Regions from separate parts of the Mesorhizobium sp. CAU 1732 genome, predicted to be linked through region 2. Evidence: predicted binding sites of a transcription regulator. Region 2 holds the regulator's gene; each other region holds the start of a gene.

The links. Region 2 encodes LexA, which represses DNA repair genes until DNA is damaged. Its sites were predicted from a motif close to TGTTCNNNNTGTGTTCNG; they were not measured.
Positions count from the first base shown of each region.
Region 1: the regulator LexA is predicted to act here: its motif matches at 2,389-2,406, upstream of AAFN55_RS21275 (metallopeptidase family protein).
Region 3: the regulator LexA is predicted to act here: its motif matches at 3,751-3,768, upstream of AAFN55_RS15850 (UvrD-helicase domain-containing protein).

Region 1 covers NZ_JBDQQR010000002.1:743,095-749,009, reverse strand. The annotation lists gene AAFN55_RS21295 (FAD-binding oxidoreductase) at 1-77, opposite strand, end outside; gene AAFN55_RS21290 (CoA ester lyase) at 192-1,064, shown strand; gene AAFN55_RS21285 (DUF1737 domain-containing protein) at 1,075-1,281, shown strand; gene AAFN55_RS21280 (HigA family addiction module antitoxin) at 1,322-1,627, shown strand; gene AAFN55_RS21275 (metallopeptidase family protein) at 1,813-2,235, opposite strand; gene AAFN55_RS21270 (hypothetical protein) at 2,428-3,411, shown strand; gene AAFN55_RS21265 (DUF6504 family protein) at 3,485-4,900, shown strand; gene AAFN55_RS21260 (error-prone DNA polymerase) at 4,897-5,915, shown strand, end outside.
Region 2 covers NZ_JBDQQR010000001.1:2,876,644-2,882,558, forward strand. The annotation lists gene trpD (anthranilate phosphoribosyltransferase) at 1-148, shown strand, start outside; gene trpC (indole-3-glycerol phosphate synthase TrpC) at 145-957, shown strand; gene moaC (cyclic pyranopterin monophosphate synthase MoaC) at 964-1,452, shown strand; gene glp (gephyrin-like molybdotransferase Glp) at 1,463-2,662, shown strand; gene lexA (transcriptional repressor LexA) at 2,770-3,486, shown strand; gene AAFN55_RS13970 (ComEC/Rec2 family competence protein) at 3,509-5,875, opposite strand.
Region 3 covers NZ_JBDQQR010000001.1:3,254,831-3,260,745, reverse strand. The annotation lists gene AAFN55_RS15855 (VOC family protein) at 1-124, opposite strand, end outside; gene AAFN55_RS15850 (UvrD-helicase domain-containing protein) at 1,017-3,710, opposite strand; gene proX (glycine betaine/L-proline ABC transporter substrate-binding protein ProX) at 3,858-4,901, opposite strand; gene AAFN55_RS15840 (proline/glycine betaine ABC transporter permease) at 5,000-5,915, opposite strand, start outside.

The sequences.
Region 1 (5,915 bases), on a different contig from region 2:
CCTTCCTCGCGCAGGAAATAGGCGATCGAGGAACCGACGATCGCGCCGCCAATGATGACAATGTCGTAACTGGGCATGGATGGCTCCGCTGGTGGGCGGCGGGCAAGGAACCAGCTTTGCAGCGGCGCGGCAAGAGCGTTCGTTGCACGAGCGCGCTTGCGCCGGCGAATCGGTTGAGCCAGAACATAGGGATGCAGATCAGAACCCCACGGCCGCGCCGCTCCGTCCTCTATGTTCCCGCCACCAACGAGAAGGCGCTCGCGAAGATCGCGCAGCTTGCCTGCGATGCCGTGATCATCGATCTGGAGGATGCCGTCGCGCCTGCCGAAAAGCTCGCCGCGCGCGAGCGGCTGAAGGCGATCTTCGCCGGCCGCGAAAAGGGCGGCAGGGAGATGATCGTGCGCGTCAACGCGCTGTCGAGCGAATGGGGCGAGGGCGACCTTCTCGCGGCGCGCGAATGCCGCCCGGACGGCATCCTCCTGCCCAAGGTCGAAACCGCGCGCGACATTCTCGAAGCCAACGACCTGCTCGATGACACCGATGCGCGCCCGTCGCTCTGGCTCTGGGCGATGATCGAGACGCCACGCGCGCTCCTCAACATCGGCGCGATCGCGGCACTCGGCCGCGACAGGGGCGCACGGCTCGCCTGCCTCGTGGCGGGCACCAACGATCTCGTCAAGGAGACCGGCGTCAAGGTCACGCCCGACCGGCGCTATCTCGCCTCCTGGCTGTCGCAGATGGTGCTGGCGGCGCGCGCGGGGGGCCTCGACGTGCTCGACGGCGTCAGCAACGATTTTCGCGATCTCGATGCCTTCGCGCGCGAATGCGAGGAAGGCCGCAATATGGGCTTCGACGGCAAGACGCTGATCCATCCGGCGCAGATCGAGGCGGCCAATGCCGCCTTTTCGCCCTCCGGCGACGAGGTGACTGATGCGCTTGCGGTCCGCGCCGCCTTCGCGCTACCGGAGAACGAAAAGAAGGGCGTCATATCGATCGACGGCAGGATGATCGAGCGGCTGCATCTCGACCAGGCCGAGCGCGTGCTGGCCAGGGCAGGAAAATAGGAAAACACCGATGAAACTCTACCGCTTTCTCTCCGGCCCCGACGATTCGAGCTTCTGCCACAAGGTGACCGCCGCGCTGAACAAGGGCTGGCACATCTACGGCTCGCCGACCTACGCCTTCGACGCGGAAACCAAGACGATGCGCTGCGGCCAGGCGGTGTTCAAGGAGGTCGAGGGCACGGAGTACGACCCGTCGATGAAACTCGGCGAGCAGTAGTCCAGCAAACCTTCGAGTCCTGAAATCCATGGAGTTCGGAATGGACTTGAGATTCGATCCCCCGATACACCCCGGAGAAATTCTGCGGGAGGAGTATCTCGTACCCCTGAGGATGAGTGCAGGCGTGCTTGCAAGGAAACTCGGCGTTCCCCGCACCCGTATCGAGCGGCTGGCGGCGGAACAGTCGCCCGTCACGACGGACACGGCGCTGCGTCTTGCAAAATTCTTCCGAACCTCGCCGAGGTTCTGGATGAACATGCAGGCGTCCTACGATCTCGCGGTCGTGGCGGATGCGAAGCGGGCGGAGATCGACGCGATCCCCGAAATGCCGGCCGAGGCCGCCTGACCAGTCAAAGCCCCAGCCTTCGCCTCAGCGCCTGATACTGTGCCGGGCTCGTGTCGGCCATCGCGTCCGCGCGTGGCGGGCATGTCCTCGAAGGGGATCGCGTCGTCCACCGGCTGGATGTCTCCAGGCTCCACGCTTCTCTCAACCGATCGTAAAGGTCGGACGGCGAGAGCGGCTTTGCCATTCTACTCCACGCCCTCTTCGATCTTTTCCATGTCGTCGTCGGAAAGGCCGAAATGGTGGCCGATCTCGTGGATCAGCACATGCGCGACGATGTCGCCCAGCGTCTCCTCGTTTTCCGACCAGTAGTCGAGAATCGCGCGGCGATAGAGGGTGACGCGGTTCGGACCTTCCCCCGTCGACGGGTTCCACCGCTCCGCGATGCCTCGTCCCTCAAACAGGCCCAGCAGGTCGAACGGGGTTTCCAGCGCGAGATCGTCCATGATCTCGTCGGTGGGAAATTCCGCGATGAGGATGACGATCTCGCCGGTCAGCATGCGAAATTCGTCGGGCAGATGGGCATAGGTTTCCAGCGCCAGGAGTTCGAAATCCTGCAGCGAAGGAGAGAGCTTCGTGCTCCATTCCTGACTTTGATAGATACGGGCCATGCGGTGTCCTTTCGGGCCATATAGACCTTTGTGACGCGGCTTTCGACCCCCGATGCGTCGGATGATGAAGGCCCGGGGCCGACCTGAATCGCCGGGCGAGGAATAAATTCTCCGAGACTCCGCTTGACTCTTCCCGGCGGCTCTGGAATCCATAGGAACATAACAGGAACAAGTGAACGAAAGAACCGCATCATGGCGACCGCCGTGGCGCGCGAGGCCGTCTTTGCCTTGCGTCGGGAAATCGCGAGAATCGAAGGCAGGCTGCCGGATCGGCTGCATGGGGCCGGGGAGCGTCCTTCCGCGCCTGGCGCCGATCTGGGCCGGCAGAGCGAGGATGTGGTGCTGCGCCGGCACGGCATGCCGGGTGAGGGGCTGATGCTTCCGATCGGAAACGAGCGCCTCGATACGGCTCTGGGCGGAGGGTTGCCGTTTGCGGCGCTGACCGAGATCCATGGCGCGCAGACGCGTGACGCGGGCGCGGTGGCCGGTTTCACGCTGGCGTTGGCGGCCATGGCGCTGCGGCAATCGGCGGTCAAGGCGCCGCTTCTGTGGGTGGTTGCGGGTGAAGTCCTGTCGGAGGCAGGCCTCCCTTACGCGCCGGGCATCCTGCATCGTTTCGGCATTCCGGCCGATGCCCTTCTGGTGGCCGAAACGCGGCGGCTGGAGGACGCCTTGTGGGTGGCGGAGGAGGCTGCCGCGCTGACCGCCCTGTCGAGTGTGATCCTGGAGGTGCGCGGCCATTCGCGCCGGCTCGATCTCACGGCGACGCGCAGGCTTCACCGGCGCGCGCAGGCCGCCGTCCGCCCCCTCTATCTGCTGCGGCAGGCAGGCGAGCCCGAGCCCACGGCGGCGCCCGTCCGGCTCGTCGTCTCACCCGCGCCGGCAGCGGAACGCCGCACGATCCTGGGGGCACTCGAAGGTTCGATCGGGCCGCCGGCCTTCACCGTCACGATCGCGCGCAGCCGCATGGCGATCCCCGCAACAGTCATTCTGGAATGGAATAAAGATGAGTGCGTCTTTCACGAGAGACGGATCGACGGATCGGCCGATGCCGGTTTCGGGGCTCGCGCCGGAGCCGGGGCGCAGGATCCTGGCGCTGTGGTTTCCGCTGCTTCAGACCGAGCGGATTCTGAGAAGCAGGCTGGGGCGGTCGTGGCGCTCCGCGGTGCCGCGTAAGGCCGGGCACAATGCCGGGCATCCGCCGCTCGTTGTCAGCCATCGCGAGAACAACACCCAGCGTGTCGCGGCCTTGGACGAAAAGGCGGCTGCGCTCGGCCTCAAGCGGGGGATGGGACTTGCCGATGCGCGCGCCATGCATCCGACGATCGAGATCGTCGAGGCGGAGCCTGCCGGCGACCGCAAGCTCCTGACAAGCCTTGCGGACTGGTGCGACCGCTATACGCCGCTGGTGGCGCTGGAGGGTGACGACGGCCTGTTTCTGGACATCACGGGGTGCGCGCATCTTTTCGGCGGCGAAAAGGCGATGCTGGACGATATGCTGAACCGGCTTTTCACGCAGGGGTTTCGGGCCCGTGCCGGCCTCGCCTCGACGCCGGGCGCGGCCTGGGCTGCGGCACGGTTCATGAGCCCGGCGCTCGTCAGGCCGGGCGAGGAGGCGTACGCCCTGTCGCCGCTGCCGCTTGGCTGCCTTCGGCTCCAGCCGGCGGTCCGCACCGGGCTTGAAAGCGTCGGCCTGCGAACGGTGGGATCGATCCTGACCGCGCCGCGCGCGCCGCTTGCGCGCCGGTTCGGCGCGACCTTGCTGATGCGGCTCGATCAGGCGCTCGGGCGACTTGAGGAAGCCGTGTCGCCGCGCATGCCCGTCGCGCCGCTTTCGGTGGAGCGGCATCTGGCTGAACCCATCGTCCTGCTGGAAGACATCGAGCGGCTGGTCCTGCTCTTGTCCACGACGCTCAAGACCGATCTGGAACGTCGCGGCGAGGGCGCGCGGCGCCTGCAACTGGCGCTGTTCAGGGTCGATGGCGCGGTGCGGCGCTTTACGATCGGGTCGTCGCGGCCGTTGCGGGAACCGGCCCTGATCCACAAGCTGTTTCACGAGAAACTTACGGCGAAGGCAGACGAGATCGATGCCGATTGCGGCTTCGAACTGGTGCGGCTGTCCGTGCTGAGCACCGTTGCCTTCACCATCGAGCAGGTGGATCTCGCCGGTGAACACAAGGGCGACGACAAGGGGCTCGCGCTGTTCGCCGATCGCGTGCGCGCGCGTCTTGGCGAGGGCGCGCTGGCGCTCCCGCATCTCGTCGAAAGCCACGTTCCCGAGCGTGCGGCGGTCCTGCAGTCTTTCGAGGATGGCGCGGACAGGCGAACGCATGCGCCGGCGAAGCCGGGCGCTCCCGGAAAAATCATGGCCGAGCGGCCGATCCGGCTTTTGGCCCGGCCGGAAAACGTCCAGGTGACGGCGGCGGAAGTGCCCGAGGGGCCGCCGCAATATTTCCGGTGGCGGCGCGTGCTTTACCGGGTCGCGCGCGCGGAAGGACCGGAGCGTATCGCGCCCGAATGGTGGCGTGACGAGACGGATGCGCCGACACGGGACTATTTCCGCGTCGAGGACGAAGCGGGCCGCCGTTTCTGGCTGTATCGGCAGGGGCTCTACGGCGCCTCGCCAAGCATGCCGTGCTGGTTCATGCACGGGCTGTTCGCATGAACATGCGCGCCGGCATTGGCTATGCGGAGTTCGCCGTGCAGTCGAACTTCTCGTTCCTGCGCGGGGCCTCCCGGCCGGAGGAACTGGTCATCGCGGCCAAGCTGCTCGGTCATGCCGCCATGGGGCTCGCCGACCGCAACAGCGTTGCGGGCGTGGTGCGCGCGTGGAGCCAGTCGAAGCAGATTCCAGTGTCCGAAACGGAAGAGCCGGTTCAGTTGCCCTATCATCCCGGCTGTCGGCTCGTCTTTGCCGACGGCACGCCGGACGTGCTGGCCTACCCGCAGAACAGGCAGGGCTGGGGGCATCTGTGCCGGTTGCTGACCCAGGCCAATCTGCGCGAGGAAAGCCCGAAGGGCGCGCCGAATGTCTATCGCAGCGATCTGATCGAATGGGGCGACGGCTTGTCGCTTGCCGTGCTTCCTGTTCTTGGAGACGGTTTGCGTGACGAGAGCGAATTCCTGCGGGCGCTGCGCGAACGTTTCGGCGGCAAGGCCCTGTGGATCGCCGTCGCGCCCGGCTACGACGGCGACGATCGCTTTCGCATCGAGCAGGCGGCCAGCATGGCGGCGCAGGTCGGAGTGCCGCTCATGGCCGTCAACGATGTGCGCTATCACGTCTGCGAACGCCGCGCCCTTCAGGATGTGCTGACGGCGATCCGCCTCAATGTGCCGGTGGCCGAAGCCGGGTTCGAGCTCGCCGCCAACGCCGAGCGCCACATGAAGCCGCCAGAGGAAATGGCCCGGCTGTTTCGCCGCCATCCACAAGCGATTGCCGAGACGATGCGGTTTGCGGGCACGCTGGGATTTTCACTGAAGGAGTTGAGCCACAATTATCCTGAGGAGACCACGGAACCCGGCATCGACCCTCAAGCCGAGCTGGAAAGGCTGACTTGGGAAGGCGCGCAGCGTCGCTATCCAGATGGTCTTCCGTCAGGACTGGTCGATAAAATTACGCATGAACTGGAGATCGTCGCCAACAAGGAATACGCACGCTATTTTCTCACCGTGCACGACAT
Region 2 (5,915 bases):
CGCGGCGGGTGCCCTCGTCGTATCGGGCACGGTCGCGACGCTCCCGGACGGCATCGCCATGGCCACGCAGTCGATCGACAGCGCGTCTGCTCTTGCGGCGCTGGATAGGCTGGTTCACGTTTCCAACCGAAAGGGGAAGCCGCAATGACGGACATTCTCCAGAAGATCGAAGTCTACAAGCGCGACGAAATCGCCGCGGCAAAGGCGGCGGTGCCGCTTTCCGAGCTCAAGGCGCGCAGCCGCGACGTCGATGCGCCGAGGGGCTTTCGTAAGGCGATCCAGGCCAAGCAGGCGGTCGGAGACTTTGCGCTCATCGCCGAGATCAAGAAGGCGAGCCCCTCCAAGGGCCTCATCCGCGCCGATTTCGATCCGCCGTCACTCGCCCGCGCCTATGAAGCCGGGGGCGCGGCCTGCCTTTCCGTCCTGACCGACACGCCATCGTTCCAGGGCGCACCGGAATTCCTCACCCACGCACGCGCGGCGACCGCCATGCCCGTGCTGCGCAAGGACTTCATGTTCGAGACCTATCAGGTCCATGAAGCGCGCAGTTGGGGTGCTGACGCGATCCTGATCATCATGGCGAGCCTATCGGATGACGACGCGCGGGCCCTGGAAGGCGAAGCGCACGACCTCGGCATGGACGTGCTGATCGAGGTGCATGACGAGGCGGAGATGGAGCGCGCCCTAAAACTCGCCTCACCCCTCATCGGCATCAACAACCGCAACCTGCGAACGTTTGAAGTAGGCCTCGAGACATCGGAACGTCTGGCGCAACTCGTGCCCGACGAGCGCCTCATCGTCGGCGAAAGCGGCATCTTCACGCATGCCGACTGCAATCGCCTGTCGAATTCTGGCATCTCCTGCTTCCTCGTCGGCGAGAGCCTGATGCGGCAGGCCGATGTGACACTTGCGACCCGCACGCTTCTCGGCATCGAACAGCGCAGCGCGGCAGGCTGACACCCGATGAGCGGTTCCGGCCTCACACATCTGGGTGCATCGGGCGAAGCCAACATGGTGGATGTCGGCGCCAAGGCCGAGACCGAGCGTACCGCGATCGCGGAAGGCGCGGTGGTCATGAAAGCGGAGACGCTGCGCATGATCCTCGATGGCGACGCCAAGAAGGGGGACGTTCTGGGCACCGCGCGCATCGCCGGCATCATGGCGGCCAAGCGCACGCACGAGCTGATTCCGCTTTGCCATCCGCTTCTGCTCACGAAGGTTTCCGTCGATATCGAGCCTGACGCCACGCTGCCCGGCCTGCGCGTGCGCGCGCTGGCCCGTGTGACCGGCAAAACCGGTGTGGAGATGGAAGCGCTCACGGCCGCATCCGTCGCCTGCCTCACGATCTACGACATGGCCAAGGCCGCCGATCGTGGAATGACGATCACCGGAATCCGCGTTGTCGAGAAGAGCGGCGGCAAATCCGGCGATTACCGCGCCGCGGAGGCCTGAGTTGGCTGGTCTGCTGCCCGTCGACGATGCGCTGGCGCAACTCCTGCGCGACGCCGGTCCGCTTGGCGCGGAAGATGTCGCAATCGCCGAAGCCTCCGGTCGCGTTTTGGCCTCGGCCATCGCCGCAAGACGAACGCAACCGCCCTTCCCCGCCTCGGCGATGGACGGCTATGCGGTGCGTGGGCAAGACATCGAGACCATACCGGCAAAGCTCAACGTGATCGGCGAATCGATCGCCGGCAAGCGCTTCGACGGCACGGTCGGCCCCGGCGAGGCCGTGCGCATCTTTACCGGCGCACCGATTCCAAATGGCGCCGACACGGTTCTCCTTCAGGAAGATGCCAAGGGTGTCGGCAACCAGACCATCGAGGCGCTGGAAGCGACGCCAAAGGGCAGACACATCCGCCGCGAAGGCCTCGACTTCATCACCGGCGAGCCACTCTTGAGCGCTGGCCGCCTGCTCGATCCGGCCGCACTTTCGCTCGCCGCGGCCGCCAACCATGCGATGCTGCCGGTTGTGCGCAAACCGCTGGTCGCGATCATCGCCACCGGCACGGAGCTTGTCGCACCGGGTGACAATCCCGGCCCGGACCAGATCGTCGCGTCCAACAGCTATGGCGTCGCCGCGATCGCGCGCAACGCCGGCGCGCAAATCCTCGACCTCGGCATCGTCCCCGACGATCGCGCGCAGATCGCCGCCTCCATGGATCGCGCACGCGCCGCGCGCGCCGACATCGTCGTCACGCTGGGCGGCGCGTCTGTCGGTGACCACGACCTCGTCCGCGACGTGCTTGCCGGCCAGGGAATGCAGCTTGAGTTCTGGAAGATCGCCATGCGTCCGGGCAAGCCGCTGATGTTCGGGCGCTTCGATGACACGCGGGTGCTGGGTCTGCCGGGCAACCCTGTCTCGAGCATGGTTTGTGCCTATGTCTTCCTCGTGCCGCTGGTGGCTGCCCTCGCCGGCCGCTCTACCGCCAACCGATTGCGCTCAGCCCGTCTCGGATCGCCCATGAAAGCCAACGATCACCGACAGGATTACGTGCGGGCGCATGTCGAGGACCGTGATGGCGAACTCACCGCGACCCCCTTCGGCACGCAGGATTCGTCGATGCTCAAGACGCTCGCCGCATCGAATGCGCTGATCGTCAGAGAGCCGGGAGCAGCCGCGGCCGAGCCTGGCGATGCTTGCCGCGTCATGCTGCTAAGCTGAACAAAGCATCAACGAATTCATTAAAATTAAACGTGTTGCGGAACACAACTGGAACAGATAGTGTTTGTTCTGGTTTTGTTTTTGGATCGATTCCCAAGGGGCGAGCGATGCTGACGCGCAAGCAACACGAACTGCTTCTCTTCATCCATGAGCGGTTGAAGGAGACGGGAATCCCCCCTTCTTTCGACGAAATGAAGGAAGCGCTCGATCTGGCGTCCAAATCCGGCATCCACCGTCTCATCACCGCTCTCGAGGAACGGGGCTTCATCAGGCGTCTTCCCAACAGGGCGCGCGCGCTGGAGGTTCTGCGGCTTCCCGATTCGATTGCTCCGGGCCTGAATGCGGCGAAGAAGTTTTCACCGAGCGTCATCCAGGGCAGCCTCGGCAGGGCGCCTGAGCGCTCCCGCCTGCATACCCATAGCAATGACGACGACACTCCGGCGTCCGTATCGATCCCGGTCATGGGGCGGATCGCGGCCGGCGTTCCGATCGACGCGATCCAGCACAAGACGCATTCGATCAGCGTACCGCCGGAAATGCTGTCCGGTGGCGAGCACTATGCGCTCGAGGTCAAAGGCGACTCGATGATCGAGGCCGGCATCTTCGACGGCGACACGGTCATCATCAAGGATGGCCAGACGGCCAGTCCGGGCGATATCGTCGTTGCGCTCGTCGATGACGAGGAAGCGACCCTCAAGCGGTTCCGTCGAAAGGGCGCGTCGATCGCGCTGGAAGCCGCCAATCCGGCTTACGAAACACGCATCTTCGGACCGGACCGCATCAAGGTTCAGGGCAAACTCGTCGGCCTGATCCGCCGCTATTGAAGGCAGACGGCGCGCCCGGCCTCTAATCCCGCCGGTCATTGGCTTCGGCGGGATTTTCGCGCTGGTAGGGCGGCATGCCGCGCGCTGCGCGCGAGAACTGGCGATGATGGTGCCACGCGCGGTACGGTTCCCTGATCGCGTAGCGGGGCGTGGGGCGCAGGCCATTTGCGGGAAACGAGAACTCGACGCTGCCATGGCGCGCGAGGTCGCGTTTGGTAATGACCAGCACTGCCGCGTTTTCGCACGGATCGCCGGCGGTGGCGTCGTCGATGATGATGACGGTTGCTTCGCCGCAGACACCTGCCGCGTCATTTTCGGTCGCCGCATAGGCCACAACGCCCCCGCTTCCGTGCCGCGCGATGCACAAGCCCTCGTCGTTGCAGATGAAGCCCGAGGCGTGCTCCGCTTGTGATCCCGCGGCAGTGCCGGGTCGGACGATCTCCGTGGCTGCAAAAGCTCGCATCCAGTTGTCCATCGTAAATGCGCGCGGACGCGGGCGATTGACGGCGACGCGGCCATCCTCGAGCCGCATGGCGACGAGACTGCCATCTTCGGAGATGATGACATCCGGCACATCCCGCATGAAAAGCATGAATGCGGCGATTGCCAGAAGCGGCGCGGCAGCCCACCGCATCACCCCATCCGTCATCGTCAGAAATGCGAGTGCAAGCGTCGTGATCAGCACGGCGCCCAGCGGAATCGCGCCGGTCATGTCGAATACGGATCGCTCAGCCAGCCAGATCGCGACCGCATTCATCGCGGCGATGCCGAGCCCCATCAATTGCAGCGCTGGCCCTTCCAGGCCGAACGGCATGAGGATCGATGCGATGACCGCCATCGGCATGACGATCACCGAGACGAACGGCATTGCAGCCAGGTTCGCCACCAGACCGAGCGGGGCGACCTGCTGGAAATGCCATGCGGTGAAAAGCGCCGTCGCAAGGCCGGCGACGACGGACGTCATCGAGAGCCCCGCCGCGTAGATTCCGCTCGCCCGCAGGACGGAGGCGACAGGCGACCGCCGCGGCGGAGGTCCGCTGGCCGGCTTTCCCTGTCGGTATTCCGTCCACGCAGCATAGGAGGCAACGAGCGCGGCAGTTGCCGCAAACGACATCTGGAAACTCGGGCCGACGACTTCATGCGGCGCGATCAAAAGGATGATGATCGCCGAGATCGCAAGGTTTCGCATGGTCAGCGCCGCGCGGTCCACCATCACAGCAAGCAGCATGACCGCCAGCATGATGAAGCTTCGTTGTGCAGCGACATCCGCGCCCGACATCACGAGGTAGAATGCGGTCGCCGACAGCGCCACAAACGCGGCGTATTTCTTCACCGGGTGCCGCGACGAGAAGGCCGGAACAAGCGCGAAGCAGCATCGCATGCCGACCATGAGCGTTCCCGCCACGAGCGCCATGTGAAGCCCCGAGATCGAGATCACATGATAGAGGCCGACGACGCGAAGCGCTTCGTTGATGTCCTCCGGAATGCCCGCACGGACGCCGGTGATGAGGGCTGCCGCGATCTCGCCTTCCGGGCCGCCGATCTGCAATGCGATCCGCCCCGCCATGATGCCGCGCTGCTCTTCGATCCAGGCGCGGACGCGGTCTCCGAACCGAGGTGTTGTGACGATGTCGGCAAGTTCGGGATTGTTGAGAAAGAAGCCGATCGCGCCGATTCCATCGAAATAGCTCTTGAAGGAGAAGTCGTAGCTTTGCGGGCGAACCGGTCCCGAGGGCGGGATCAGGCGAACGAGGCCCGTCATCGTGTCGCCGGGTTTCAGTCCCTCCGGTATTGCGCGCGCGGTGGCGCGGATCCTGTCGGGCGCATAGCGAAGCTCAGGGCGAGCCGTCGAGACGACGTCGAGCGTCAGGCGGAACCGACCGCTGGACTGGTGCTCGATGCGTGCCACCCGTCCTGTTATGCGCGTGGTGATCTCCGCGCCCATCATCGGGGTCAATGCTCGCCACGTCTCGACCTTGGCGGCTCCCATGCCGATAAGGGTCATCAGCGCGGCAAGTGCCGTCAGGCGCATGACGGGCCTGGCAACAGCCATCACCGCGCATCCGGCAGCAAACACTGCGGCCACAACCAGCAAGATTGCGGGCGGCTCACTGGGCATCGTGAAGTAGACGAGCGCGCCGATCGCCATGAACGCCGGCACGAGGAGAAAGGCGTTCCCCCGTTCGAGATACTGCTCGAAGCCCGAACGCCCTGCCTCCTGCAGCGCCTCCAGGTTCAGACGCGGCCGAGGGAGGTTCCGCCCAGCCACCGGCCCCACCGTCACATCGGTGAAGGATCGGGTAGCAGGGAGCGACGCGTCGGACGCAAAATCCGGCGACACGCTGTACTGACGGCGCTCGTCCGTCGCGATCGGTCTTTCCCCACCCATGCCGCTTCCCGCTCGGGTAATGCTTGCACGCCCGACCTCC
Region 3 (5,915 bases), 380 kb from region 2:
AGGTGAGAACGTGGCCCATGAACTCGCTTTCGAGTTCGAGGCCAAGCGTGTCCCGATAGAAGGTGCGCGCGCGGTCGATGTCGCTGACGGCGACGATGGCGGATGACGAATGATTGCCGAGCATCGGTCTTCTCCTTTTGCGATGTCAGTCTCTCGAGGACGTTTGTGGGCGCGTGGTTCCGACAGGGCGAGGGGCTTTTGCGTTCTGGGTCCGAGATTCCCCGTTACCACGCCCCGTTTCCGGTCTGGTCCTTGTGAAAGGGCGGGAAGCGGGGCGCGAGGCCGTGTCTTCCGAATGATAATTACGTGGTGCGAACCTCGCGCCCCGCCGGTGCTGTCACCATCGGCGAAGCTGGGCCGGACTTGGCATTTGCTCCTCCGACTCCGACCTCCACCGAAGCCCGGATTCAAGGCCAGACGTCTCACTCGTCAGACCACGCTACCCGGACACCGTCACCCTCCCCTGATCCCCGGTGCGCACCAGAGTTCCCGTGAGGGCGATGGGGCGAATATGGCGGCGGCGGTACGGGGCGTGGAGAAAATCGGGGGGATGTTTTTGGGAAGTGGTTGATTGGGTTGGGGGAAAGTTCTGGGAGTGGGGAATTTTCTTCACCTGCTGTGTGTGACCGGGGCGCCCGGTTCTGCACCACCCTGCGACTGCGCCGGCGAGGCATGGATCCCCGGGTCTGCGCAGTCACTTCGTTCCTGCTCCGCCCGAGGATGACGAAGTGGGGTGGGGATGCCTTGGGGATGACGAAGCTGGAGGTTCTGCCTTGAGGATGACGAGGTGGGCGTGGGAACGCTCATCGACAACTGTCACCGCCTCCGAACCTGACATAGCCGCAACCACCCCACCTTCGTCATTCTCGGGCGACTGGAGCGCAGCGGAGGGAGACCCGGGAATCCATGCCTCGCCGGTCGATCACAAGCGCGATGGGCACGAGAACGTAGTCGCATGTGGTTCAGACAAGCACCTTGTTCGGCACCGCCCGTGGCGAGCCGGTGGTCTCCGGCCTTCAGGCAGCCGCGACGAAGCCGTCGAGCACGCGCTTCTGGCCGGCCTTGTCGAAGTCGATGGTCAGCTTGTTGCCTTCGACCGCCTTGACGTTGCCGTTGCCGAATTTCTGGTGAAACACCCGGTCGCCGACCTTGTAGGGGGAGGGGCTGTCCGACACCGACTTCGCGACGAGTTCGCCATCGATGGTGCGGCCCTTCACGCTGGTGCGGCCCGCGCCGTAGCCGGAATCGACCTCGCCGTAACCGATCCGCTCGACCGCGTGGCCGGAGCGAGAGCCCCAGTTGCGGTCGGTCGCCTCGGTGCGGTTCGCTTGCGCGCGCTGCCAGCCCGGCGTCGCGTAGGTGTTGGAGAACGCGCCGCCCCCTTGACCGTTCCCCTGGCTCCCTTGGCCGACATTGTCGAAACGTGACGCGCCATAGGGGTTCTGGCGACCGCCGCCGCGACCGCCGAAGGACGAGCCGTAGCCGCCATAGGTCGAGCCGGTTTCGGCCACCTCGACATGGGCTTCGGGAAGTTCGTCGAGGAAGCGCGACGGGATCGTCGATTGCCACAGGCCGTGGATGCGGCGGTTCGAGGTAAACCAGAGATGCAGGTTCCGCTTGGCGCGCGTAAGACCGACATAGGCCAGCCGTCGCTCTTCCTCCAGTCCGGATCGGCCGCCTTCGTCCAGCGCGCGCTGGTGCGGGAACAGGCCTTCCTCCCAGCCCGGCAGGAAGACCGTGTCGAACTCCAGACCCTTGGCCGAGTGCAGCGTCATGATGTTGACGGCGTCGGTGTCCTCGTTCTTCTCCGCGTCCATCACCAGCGCGACATGCTCGAGGAAGCCGCGCAGCGACTCGTATTCCTCCATGGAGCGGATCAGCTCCTTGAGGTTTTCGAGCCGGCCCGGCGCTTCGGCCGAACGGTCGTTCTTCCACATGTCGGTGTAGCCGGACTCCTCGAGGATGATCTCGGCCAATTCGGTATGTGGCGTGTTGTCGATCAGGCCCTGCCAGCGGGCGAAGTTGGCGGACACCTCGCGCAGTGCCGCGCGTGGCTTTGGCTTCAGCTCGTCGCTTTCGGCAAGCTTGCCGGCCGCTTCCAGCATCGGAATCCGCAGTGCGCGCGACGTGTCGTGCACCTGCCGGACCGCCGCTTCGCCAAGGCCGCGCTTGGGGACGTTGACGATCCGCTCGAAGGCGAGGTCGTCCGCACCCTGCGCGACAACGCGGAAATAGGCCATCGCGTCTCGGATTTCGGCCCGCTCGTAGAAGCGGGGGCCGCCGATGACGCGGTAGTTCAGGCCGAGCGTGACGAAGCGGTCTTCGAACTCGCGCATCTGGAACGAGGCGCGCACGAGGATCGCCATGTCGTTGAGGTTGTGACGCCTGCCGTTCGCGTCCGGGCGCTGCAGTGCCTCGATCTCCTCGCCGACCGCGCGGGCTTCCTCCTCGGAGTCCCACGCCGCATGGACGATCACCTTGGGATCGTCGGGGTTGGGATTGTCGGTGAAGAGCGTCTTGCCCAGCCGGCCTTCATTGTGCGCGATCAGATGCGCCGCCGCGCCGAGGATATGGGCGGTCGAGCGGTAGTTGCGCTCGAGACGAATGACGGCCGCGCCGGGAAAATCCTTGTCGAAGCGCAGGATGTTGTCGACCTCCGCCCCGCGCCAGCCATAGATCGACTGGTCGTCGTCACCGACGCAGCAGATGTTGACTTTGTTTTCCTTCTCCCCGTTCACGGGGAGAAGGTGGCCCGAAGGGTCGGATGAGGGGCCGGCATTTTCATCTGCAAGGTCAGCGCTGCCCCTCATCTGCCTGCCGGCATCTTCTCCCCGTGAACGGGGAGAAGGACGCTCTCCCGGCCGCTGAGCCAGAAGCCGCAGCCACATATATTGCGCGGTGTTGGTGTCCTGATACTCGTCCACCAGGATGTATTTGAAGCGCCGGTGGTACTCCTTCAGCACGTCGGGGTGCTGGCGGAAGATGCGGATCGGGTGGCAGAGCAGGTCGCCGAAATCGCAGGCGTTGAGCGTCTGGAGCCGGTCCTGATAGGCCTTGTAGAGCTCGCGGCCCTTGCCGTTGGCAAAGGCGCGGGCGTCGCCCTCGGCGATCTCGGAGGGGCCGAGCCCCTTGTTCTTCCAGCCGTCGATCATCTGCGCGAACTGGCGCGCGGGCCAGCGCTTGTCGTCGAGCCCCTCGGCCTGGATCAACTGCTTGATCAGGCGGATGACGTCGTCGGTGTCGAGGATCGTGAAGCCGGATTTGAGGCCGGCGAGTTCCGCATGGCGGCGCAGGATCTTGACGCCGATCGAGTGGAAGGTGCCGAGCCAAGGCATGCCTTCGACGGCTTCGCCAACGAGCACGCCGATGCGGTGCTTCATCTCGCGCGCGGCCTTGTTGGTGAAGGTCACCGCGAGGATCTGGGACGGAAAGGCGCGGCCCGTCGCGAGGATGTGGGCGATGCGCGTGGTCAGCACGCGCGTCTTACCCGTGCCGGCGCCGGCAAGGACGAGAACAGGACCCTCGGTCGTCTCGACCGCGAGCCGCTGTTCGGGATTGAGGCCCGACAGGTAGTCGGCGGGACGGGGGCCGGAGCGTGCGGCCATGGCGCGCGCGGCAATGCCGCCGCCGGCGCGCGGCTGCGGCTGTGCGTTATCGCCCGACGGGGCGTCCTCGTCGAAGAAGGGGATATCGTCTGGAAATCCGGACATGCCACGGGAATGTAGTGATTCGGGGACGAAAGACCAGCGCCGTCTCCGTTTTGTTCCAGCTCTGCTGCCGGAAAGAGGCTCGAGTGCAACGAAAAAGGGCGGGCCATGGCAGCCCGCCCGTCTTCATCTCATGCGATCAGAAAGCGATCAGGATGCTTCGCGCGCGGCCGTCAGCCACTGGTCGACCTGGTCGCGGTTCTGCTCGATCCACTCGGCCGCATGGGCGGCGATGTCGGCGTTGCTGTTTGCGCCTTCATACATCTTGGCATTCTGCGCGAACACGTCGGCGAGCGGCACGGACGCCGCTTCGAGGAGCGCGCGCACGGCCGGGTTCGCCTCGACGAACTCGGTGTTGACGACAGGCACGATGTCGTTGGCCGGGAAGCCGAGCTTGCAGGGATCGTTCACGCAGCCTTCGACGCCGTCGAGCGTGGCGGCATCCTCGAGACCCTTGGTGCTTTCCGGCAGGTTCACTTCGGGAACCTCGATCCAGACGACATCCTCGCCGGGCTTCAGGACGTTGACGGTCCAGTTCGGCGTCCAGGTGTAGAAGAAGATCGGGTCGCCCTGCTGCTGGGCGGCGACCGCATCGGCCATCGAGGCGGAATAGCCGGCCTTGATCGGGTTCACATGGTCGCGAAGCTCATAGGCGTCGAGGTGATGCTCGATGCCTTCCTCGCAGCCCCAGCCGGGCGGGCAGGCGACGAGATCGGCCTTGCCGTCGCCATCGCGGTCGAACGCTTCCTTGACTTCGTCGCGCTTGAAATCTTCCAGCGAGGTGATGTTCAGCTCATCGGCGGCCGCCTTGCTGATCAGGTAGCCTTCGAGCGCGCCGCCCTCGGCGACCATGCCGACCTTTTCGGCGCCGGCACTGAACGCGTCCTCATAGGTGTTGTGCAGCGGGAACCAGCCATCGACCCAGAGGTGCACGTCGCCCTGCGCGACGGACTGGTAGAAGATCGGGTTGTCGAGCGCGACCGGGTCGGAAACCGAATAGCCGAGCTCTTCCAGCATCTGCTTGTAGATCTGGGTGTAGAAGTAGCCGGTATCCCAGGTGGGCTGCGCCATCTGGATGGTCACGCCTTCACCGGGCTGAGCGTCCTGCGCATGGGCAAGGCTCAGCGGTGCCAGGCACAATGCGGCGGCGGCAACGCCGAGCGATAGTCTCTTGCGGATCGTGGAAGCAGGCATTCTGCATCTCCCTTGTTCAGTGTTTTTTCGTCCATCCAACCGGTATCGGCCGGACGGTTCGGACCGCGGCGCGGACGCCGCGGCAACTCCAGGGCGGGTCAGGCCGTACGCGCAGTTTCGCTGGCTTCGGCGGGCTTGCCTGCCCTGAAATACGACTTGAAGGTGTCGAGAAGCGACGGCGCCTTCACGTCCTTGCGCTCGGCAAAGGACTGGGTGATGCGATCGAGGATGATCGCGAGGAGAACGATGCCGATGCCGCCTTCGGCCGCCGTGCCGACATCGAGGCGCCCAAGGCCGGTGTTGACCGCAAGGCCAAGGCCGCCGGCGCCGATCAGCGCCGCGATCACCGCCATGGACAGCGCCATCATCAAGGTCTGGTTGAGGCCGGCCATGATCGTGCGCAGGGCCAGCGGAAACTGCACCTCCCACAAGACCTGACGCGGCGTCGAGCCGAAGGCGTAGGCGGCTTCCACCAGGTCCGAGCGCACGCCGCGAATGCCGAGATTGGTCAGGCGCGTGACCGGCGGCAGAGCGAAGATGATCGTCGCTATGACGCCCGGCACCGTGCCGACGCCGAACAGCATGACGATCGGCACCAGATACACGAAGGGCGGGATCGTCTGCATGATATCGAGAACCGGCCGCAGCACGGCGAGGAACCGGTCGCTGCGCGCGGCGAGGATGCCCAGCGGAATGCCGAACAGGGCGCAGAAGAAGACCGCGGTGCTGATCATCGCCAGCGTGGTCATGGTCTGCGACCAGATGCCGATCAGGTCGAGGAACACCAGCGCCAGAAGCGTGAAGATCGCGACGCCCTTGCCCGCCGTGCGCAAGGCGATCAGCGTGAGAACGGCGGTGAACCCGAGCATGGGAATCATGTTCAGGAACGTGTTGAGGCTGTCGAGCACCCAGGCGACCGGAACGCGGATCGTCTGGAACACCGGCCGGAAGTTCGGCACGAGCCAGTCCTTCACCGCGGAATCGACCCAGCCGCCGAACGGGATTTCGAAAAGG